Regions from separate parts of the Serpentinimonas raichei genome, predicted to be linked through region 1. Evidence: predicted binding sites of a transcription regulator. Region 1 holds the regulator's gene; the other holds the start of a gene.
The links. Region 1 encodes sigma-54, which starts transcription at its own class of promoters, with help from an activator protein. Its sites were predicted from a motif close to TGGCANGNAANCTGCTTT; they were not measured.

Region 1 (4,171 bases):
GGACCGGGCGCGCTTCACCCAGACTTACAACTCCTTTGCCGTGGTGAGCCGGGTGCGCCGCGCCACCCAGTTGCAAGACGCCTACCAGGTCGAGGGCACGCCGGCGCTGGGCATAGCCGGGCGCTTCTACATTCCGGGGCAGGCCGAGCGCACGGTGCAAGTGGCCAATATGTTGATCGCACGGGTGCGCCGCGGCTGAGACGCCATCCGACTTGGCGCGGCGTCCATTTGCGGGCGTTGCGCGCCGGCTGTGGCTACAATGCCTGCATCGCCTGATTGATGCAATTTTCGTGCCCACCCACACCGCCCCCACCCCCCGCCCCAAGGCTGCCCCGCACTGGCGTGCAGTCGGGCTGGCCTTGCTTCTGGCCTGTCTGAGCGCACCTGCGCTGGCGCAACCCAGCGAGCGCGAACAACCCATGCTGATCGAGGCCGATGCCCTGCAGCACGACCAAACCGGGCAAGTCAGCGTCTTCACCGGCAACGTGGTGATCACCCAAGGCACGCTGCTGCTGCGCGGCCAGCGCGCCGAGCTGCGCCAAGACGCCCAAGGCAACCAATCGGGTGTGCTGCAAGGTGCGGCGGGCCAGCGCGCTTTTTTCCGCCAACAACGCCCGGGGCTAAACGAGGTGCTCGAAGGCGAGGCGCTGCGCATCGAGTACGACAGCGCCAGCGGCAACCTGCGCCTCGTCAACCAAGCCGTGGTGCGTCGGCTGCGCGACGGCGCCCTGAGCGACCAAGCCAGCGGCAGCCTGATCGTCATGAACCGCCAAACCGAGCGTTTCACGGTAGACGGCGGTGCGGCGGCGCGCACCCCCGACAACCCAGCCGGCCGCGTGCGCGCGCTCATCGTCCCGCGCCCGGCCACCCCCCCGGCCACCCCCCCGGCAGCGCCCGCCGCTGCCCCGCTGCAGCCCAGCCCGCAACTGGAGCCGCGCCGATGAGTGTGGCCGCCGAGCGCAGCAGCCTAGAGGTGCGCGGGCTGCAAAAGAGCTATGGCCGGCGCCAAGTCGTCAAAGACGTGTCGCTGCGCCTGGCCAGCGCCGAAGTGGTGGGCCTGCTGGGCCCCAACGGGGCCGGCAAGACCACCTCGTTCTACCTCATCGTCGGGCTCATTCGACCCGACGCGGGCACCATCTTGCTCGACGGGCAGCGCATCGACCGCCTGCCGATCCACCGCCGCGCCCAAATGGGGCTGGGCTACCTGCCCCAGGAAGCCTCGATCTTTCGCAAGCTCACGGTGGCCGAAAACGTGCGTGCGGTGCTGGAATTGCAGCGCGACGCCGACGGCCGGCCGCTGCCGCCACAGCGCATCGAGCAGCGCCTCGATGCCTTGCTCGATGAACTGCACGTGGGCCACTTGCGCGACTCCCCGGCGCCGGCGCTTTCGGGCGGCGAGCGGCGCCGGGTCGAGATCGCGCGCGCCCTGGCCACTGAGCCGCGCTTCATCCTGCTCGACGAGCCCTTTGCCGGCATCGACCCGATCGCCGTGATCGAGATCCAGCGCATCATCGGCTTTTTGAAGGAGCGCGGCATCGGCGTGCTCATCACCGACCACAACGTGCGCGAAACGCTGGGCATCTGCGACCACGCCTGCATCATCAACGAGGGCCGCGTGCTGGCGCAGGGCACACCGGCCGAGATCGTGGCCAACCCGGAGGTGCGCCGGGTCTATCTGGGCGAGCACTTCCGCCTCTGAATGTGGTGGCCATGAAGCAAGGTCTGTCGCTGCGCCTGAGCCAAAACCTGGCGCTCACGCCGCAATTGCAGCAGTCGATCCGCCTGTTGCAACTGAGTACGCTGGAGTTGGAGCAAGAGATCGGGCAGATGCTCGACGACAACCCATTTTTGGAACCCGACCCCGCCGATGAGCCGTTCGAGGCCAGCCCAGCGGCGCCGCCCGAGGCCGCATTGGCTGCCCACGCCGAGCTCGATGCGCCTGCCAGCCACGATGCGGGCGCTGGCGCACCCGATGAAGTGCCCGCCCTCGACGCCGCTTTCGAGGCCGCCTGGACAGGCGCAGCGACGGACTCCGGCGGGGGGGGGCCAGAGGCCGAGCACCACGATGCGGGGGATTTCGCTGAGTCCAGCGATCCGGGCGACTGGGGTGAGCCGGGCGCTGCCCGCTCTGGGGCCGCGCCCGAGGACGACAATGGTGCGGGGCCCGACTGGGCGCGCGCGCCCGAGTCGCTGACGCAGCACCTGCACCAGCAAGCCTGCGCCCTGCGGCTCGAACCCCAGGTGGCACTGGCCTTGCACGCCCTCATCGAGTCGCTCGACGACGACGGCTACCTCGCCGATGGGCTGGACGAATTGGCTGCTGCCCTGTGCGGCATGGAGCAAACCAGCGGGGCCCACGCGCCCGATTCCGGCCTCCACACCATGGCACCGCTGTCAGCGTCGCAACCCATGGCAACTGACCGTCGGCACGCCCACTGGCAGCACTGCCTGCAGCAGGCCTTGGAGCAGTTGCAGCAAATGGAGCCCACCGGCGTGGGCGCGCGCAACCTGGCCGAGTGCTTGCAATTGCAGATTCTGGAGCTGCGCAACCGCCCCGAGAGCCGCACCGCGCTGGCCATCTGCCAGCAGCCGCTCGACTATCTGGCGCGGCGCGACAGCCGCCGCTTGGCCCAACTGTGCCGCTGCAACGAGGCCTTGGTGCGGGCCGCCTTTGGGCTGATCGCCCGCCTCGAACCCAAGCCTGGACGCCGCTTTGCGGTGCTCGAACCGCACCAGTTGCGCCCCGATGTGATCGTGACGGCGCAGGGGCGCGGCTTCAAGGTCGCGCTCAACCCCGAGGTGCTGCCGCGGCTGCGCCTGCACGAAACCTATGCCCTGGCCCTGCGCCAAGGCCGCGGGGGCGGCCAGTCTCACGCGGGGCTGCAGCAGCACCTGCAAGAGGCGCGCTGGTTCATCAAAAACATCCAGCAGCGCTTTGACACCATCTTGCGCGTGGCCAGCGCCATCGTGGAGCGCCAGCGCCCGTTTTTTCAGCACGGCGCCCTGGCCATGCGGCCACTGGTGCTGCGTGAAATCGCCGACGAAGTGGGGCTGCACGAATCCACCATCAGCCGCGTCACCAGCGCCAAGTTCATGGCCACGCCCCAAGGCACCTATGAATTCAAATATTTTTTTGGTTCGGCGCTGGCCACCGAGGCCGGCTCCAGCGCCTCCAGCACCGCGGTGCGGGCCCTGATTCAGCAACTGATCGCCGCCGAAAACCCCAGCCACCCCCTGAGCGACAACCAGCTTGCCGACCTGCTCAAAGCCCAAGGCATCGCCTGCGCGCGCCGCACCGTGGCCAAATACCGCGAGGCGCTGCGCATTGCCCCCACCCATTTGCGCAAAGCGCTCTGAACCCCCATGCACAACCTGACCCTGTTCCTGCCCTGCCCCGCCGGGGTGGAAGACTATCTGCTGGCCGAAGTGCAACAGATCTGCCCGGCGGCCCAAAACCTGCGGCGCCAGCGCGGCGGGGTCGAGCTCACGGCCGACTGGGACGACATGCTGCGGCTCAACCTGCACAGCCGGCTGGCGCAGCGCGTGCTGGTGCGGCTGGCGCTGCAACCCTGCCCCAATGAAGATGCGCTCTACGAGGCTGCCTACGCCGTGCTGTGGGAGCTGTGGTTCACGCCCGCGCAGACTTTCAAGGTCGAGCTCACGGCCCAGCACAGCCCGTTCCAGAGCCTCAATTTTGCCGCCCTGCGCATCAAAGACGCGGTGTGCGACCGCATGCGCGAGCGCCTCGGGCAGCGCCCCAGCGTGGAGACGCTGCAGCCCGAGGTGCGCCTGCACGCCCACCTGGGGCCGGAGCAGGTCTGGCTCTACATCGACACCTCGGGCGAGCCCTTGTTCAAGCGCGGCTGGCGCACCGACACCGGCGATGCGCCGCTCAAAGAGACGCTGGCCGCGGCCATGATCGCCGCCAGCGGCTGGACCGGCCTCGATGCGCAAGGCCAGCCGCAGCCGCTCTACGACCCCTGCTGCGGCAGCGGCACGGTGGCGATCGAGGCGGCGCAGCGGGCGCTGCACATCGCTCCCGGCAAATTGCGCCGCTTTGGCTTCGAGCGTCTGTTGCCACACCAGCCGGCGCGCTGGCAGGCGCTGCGCCAGCAAGCCGTGGCCGCCGAGCGACCCGTGCCGGGCGGCCAAGCCTTTGTTTTTGGCTCCG
Region 2 (4,171 bases), 230 kb from region 1:
CTGATTGCCCAGCTCGCGGTAGAAAGGCACGTTGGAGTCGCCGTTGATGGTGGAAATGACCGTGGTTTTGACTCCTTGGCCTGCAAACTGCCGGATGCGGGCAATAATGGTCTGGTAGTCGCTGTGCCCAAAGGGCGTGTATTCCTCCATGATGTCGGCGCTGCCCACACCCCTAGTGCGCAAAAATGCGCGCAGGATGCGGTTGGTGGTGCGCGGATACACGTAGTCGGTGCCCAACAACACGAAGCGCCGCGCCGCGCCACCGTCCGGGCTCATGAGGTACTCCACGGCAGGAATGGCCTGCTGGTTGGGTGCAGCACCGGTGTAGAACACGTTCGGGCTCATTTCTTCGCCCTCGTATTGCACCGGGTAATACAGCAGCCCGTTGAGTTCTTCAAAAACCGGCAACACGGCCTTGCGACTCACCGAGGTCCAGCAACCAAACACGGCCGCCACCCGGTCTTGCGTCAGCAGTCGGCGCGCCAACTCCGCAAACAGCGGCCAATTGGAGGCGGGATCGACCACCACGGCCTCCAGCCTGCGGCCCAGCACCCCGCCGCGACCGTTGATTTCTTCGACCGCCATCAGCACGGTGTCTTTGAGCGCCGTCTCGGAAATGGCCATGGTGCCCGACAGGCTGTGCAGTACGCCGATTCGAATCGGCGCATTGGGGTTGGCAAGGGCTGCGCTGGCGCCCAGAGCGCCCACACTGCTGGCGGCCGCTGCGGCAGAAATTGCTTTCAAGGTGGTGCGTCGCTGCATCATTCAAAACTCCGGTTTGCAAGCCAAACATTTACGGCGCGCCTGCGCTGGTAGCAAAGGCAGATGAGCCGTGACCGAGACTTCATGGTAGGCAAGCCAAGGGCTGCTGTCTGTACGCCAGATGGCGTATGCAAATGGGGCTTGGGCTTGGACTGACCCACTTTTCAATGCAGCAATGAACCCGCCTGTCCGCGCCCGCCGCGGCCAAAGGCCATGGCCGCTGCCGCGGTCCGGGTTTCCACACCCAGCTTGGCATACAGCCTCTCGGTGTGCTTTTTCACCGTGGCTGGGCTGGAGCCCAGAATGTCGCCAATGTCGCGGTTGGTCTTGCCTTGCGTAACCCAGTACAGCACCTCGGCCTCGCGCGCGGTCAGGCCAAAGCACTTACCCAGACTTTGCTGCGTCACTGCGATCGATTGCTCAGCCATCACCACCAACCAGCCATCGCTTCGCCCGGGCTCTGGCGGCTCACCCTGCCCGTCCAAGCTGCCATGCAGGCGCAAACTCAAGCGGGAGCCGCCCCGGTCCACATGCAGTTGCGCGGGCTCACCCAGCCGGCCTGGCGCTGCGTCAGCACCCTGCAAGCTTCTTTTCATCCATCGCAGCACCGGCTCGGGCACTATGGGGGGCCGCGTGCCAAAGTAGCGCCACAGCAGGTCTTGCGCCAAGGGGGTTTGCCAGAGCAGGCAGGCATCAGGCAGGCGGATGGTCAGGCTGGCGTAGCCGAAGGCGTCGAGTGCCGACAGCGCCTGCCGGTTCATCTGCGCCTGCTCCCGAGCGGCCCGCGCCGCCCGGCAGTGCACCTGCAAGCGCGCCAGCAAATCGGTCATGCGGGCCGGCATCAGCAAATGATCCCAAGCGCCGGCCCGGTACGCGCTGGCCACGCTGGCCTCGCTTTCGTCGTTGAGCAACAGCAGCACGGGCAGGTGGCTGGTGGCACTGGACTGCCTGAGCCAGCGCACCCAGTCGAGTCCGCTGGCATCGGGCCAGTCGGCCGCCAACACGATCGCATCCGGCTGTGTCTGCGCCGCCCGCTGCGGCACCGAGCTGCCGTCGTGAACGAGGTCCACCTGATAGCCCGATTCTTCGAGCCCCTCCTGCATCGCTTGCAAGGGTTCGCAGGCAGGCGTGGCAAGCAGCAGCACGGGGGGGACACGGCGAGGGATGATCGGTTCTGACATAGCGGCTCCAGCAGAGGCGAATAGAATAGATCAATGCAAAAGTTGGGCCAAGGCCCGCCCGCACCGGCCCTGCGCCACGGCTTCGAGTCAATCGCCTTGGGCTTGGCATGCAGATTGCTAGGTATTGCGCATGGAACTCTCACCGCGTGAAAAAGACAAGCTGCTGATCTTTACCGCTGCCCTGCTGGCCGAACGCCGCCGTGCGCGCGGGCTGGCGCTGAACTACCCGGAGGCGGTGGCGCTGATCTCGGCCGCCGTCATGGAAGGTGCCCGCGATGGCAAAACGGTGGCCGAATTGATGAGCGAAGGCCGCACCATTTTGGGGCGCTCCGACGTGATGGAGGGCGTGCCCGAGATGATTCCCGAGATTCAAATCGAAGCCACCTTCCCGGACGGCACCAAATTGGTGACCGTGCACCAACCCATCACTTGATTGCAGGAGCGATACCGATGAAAACCTTGCGCACCCCGCTGCTGCTGGCGGCCTGTATGCCCCTGACCCCAGCCTGGGCCCATGAAGGCCATGGGCTGAATGGTCCGCACTGGCATGCCTCCGACCTGTTCGGGCTGCTGGCCGCGGCCGCTGTCGTGGTGGTGGCAGCCCTCTGTTGCTTGCGCAAATGAAAGGGCCACGATGATTCCCGGCCAATATTTCCTTGAGCCCGGCGAGATCGAACTCAACCCCGGTCGGCGCACCCTCACGTTGGCAGTGGGCAACAGCGCCGACCGCCCGATCCAGGTCGGTTCGCATTACCACTTTGCCGAAGTCAACCGGGCGCTGGTGTTCGACCGGGCGGCCGCTCGCGGCATGCGCCTGAATATTGCCAGCGGCACCGCCGTGCGCTTCGAGCCCGGCCAGCAACGCACGGTCGAGCTGGTCGATCTGGCCGGCGACCGGGTGGTGTACGGCTTTTTGGGCCAGGTTCAAGGCCCGCTCTGACACCCCCCAACCACCCTAGGAGCCCTTCGCAACATGGCAACCCTCTCTCGCACCGCCTACGCCGACATGCTGGGGCCCACCGTGGGCGACCGGGTGCGGCTGGCCGACACCGATTTGATCATCGAGGTCGAACACGACTGCACCCTGCGCGCCGGCGGCTATGGCGAGGAGGTCAAATTCGGGGGTGGCAAAACCATCCGCGACGGCATGGGCCAGAGCCAGCGCAGCCGGGCCGAAGGGGCGGTCGATCTGGTCATCACCAACGCGCTGATCGTTGACCACTGGGGCATCGTAAAAGCCGATATCGGCATTCGGGGCAGCCGCATCGTGGGCATTGGCAAGGCGGGCAATCCCGATATCCAGTCCGGCGTCGACATTCTCATCGGCCCCGGCACCGAGGTGCTGGCGGCCGAGGGCCTGATCGTCACCGCCGGCGGCTACGACAGCCACATCCACTTCATCTGCCCGCAGCAGATCGAGCACGCGCTGATGTCGGGCATCACCACCATGACCGGCGGCGGCACAGGTCCGAACACCGGCACCAACGCCACCACTTGCACGCCCGGCCCTTGGCACATGGAGCGCATGCTGCAGGCCGCCGATGCCTTTCCCATGAACCTGGGCTTTCTGGGCAAAGGCAACGCCAGCCAGCCGCGCGGCATACTCGAACAAATCGAGGCCGGCGCCATCGGCACCAAGCTGCACGAGGACTGGGGCAGCACCATGGCCGCCATCGACACCGCGCTCGATGTGGCCGAAGCCACCGACACGCAGGTGGCGATTCACACCGACACGCTCAACGAATCGGGCTTCGTCGAAGACTCGATTGCCGCCTTCAAGGGCCGCACCATCCATTCGTTCCACTGCGAGGGCGCCGGTGGCGGGCACGCACCCGACATCATGAAGGTGGTGGGCGAAGCCAACGTGCTGCCGTCCTCGACCAACCCGACCCGGCCCTACACCGTCAACACGCTCGACGAACACGTGGACATGCTGATGGTCTGTCACCACCTCGACCAATCGATCCCAGAGGATTTGGCTTTTGCCGAGAGCCGCATCCGCAAGGAAACCATAGCCGCCGAAGACATCTTGCACGACCTCGGGGCCATCAGCATCATGAGCAGCGACAGCCAAGCCATGGGGCGGGTGGGCGAGGTCATCACGCGCACGTGGCAGACGGCGCACAAAATGAAGCTGCAACGCGGCTGGCTCGCCCCCCCTTCGACAGAGCGCGGTGCGGCTCAGGCCAGCAGCCGCAACGACAACTTTCGCGTCAAACGCTACCTTG

Region 2: SRAA_RS09730 (urease subunit gamma) is a predicted target of sigma-54. The motif match lies at 2,047-2,064, and genes of this name have one in related genera.

The regions. Positions count from the first base shown of each region.
Region 1 covers NZ_AP014568.1:2,317,386-2,321,556, forward strand. The annotation lists gene SRAA_RS10810 (thiol:disulfide interchange protein DsbA/DsbL) at 1-199, shown strand, start outside; gene lptA (lipopolysaccharide transport periplasmic protein LptA) at 291-944, shown strand; gene lptB (LPS export ABC transporter ATP-binding protein) at 941-1,699, shown strand; gene rpoN (RNA polymerase factor sigma-54) at 1,711-3,357, shown strand; gene SRAA_RS10830 (THUMP domain-containing class I SAM-dependent RNA methyltransferase) at 3,364-4,171, shown strand, end outside.
Region 2 covers NZ_AP014568.1:2,086,328-2,090,498, forward strand. The annotation lists gene urtA (urea ABC transporter substrate-binding protein) at 1-762, opposite strand, end outside; gene SRAA_RS09725 (LuxR C-terminal-related transcriptional regulator) at 927-1,943, opposite strand; gene SRAA_RS09730 (urease subunit gamma) at 2,074-2,376, shown strand; gene SRAA_RS12615 (hypothetical protein) at 2,394-2,567, shown strand; gene SRAA_RS09735 (urease subunit beta) at 2,578-2,883, shown strand; gene ureC (urease subunit alpha) at 2,917-4,171, shown strand, end outside.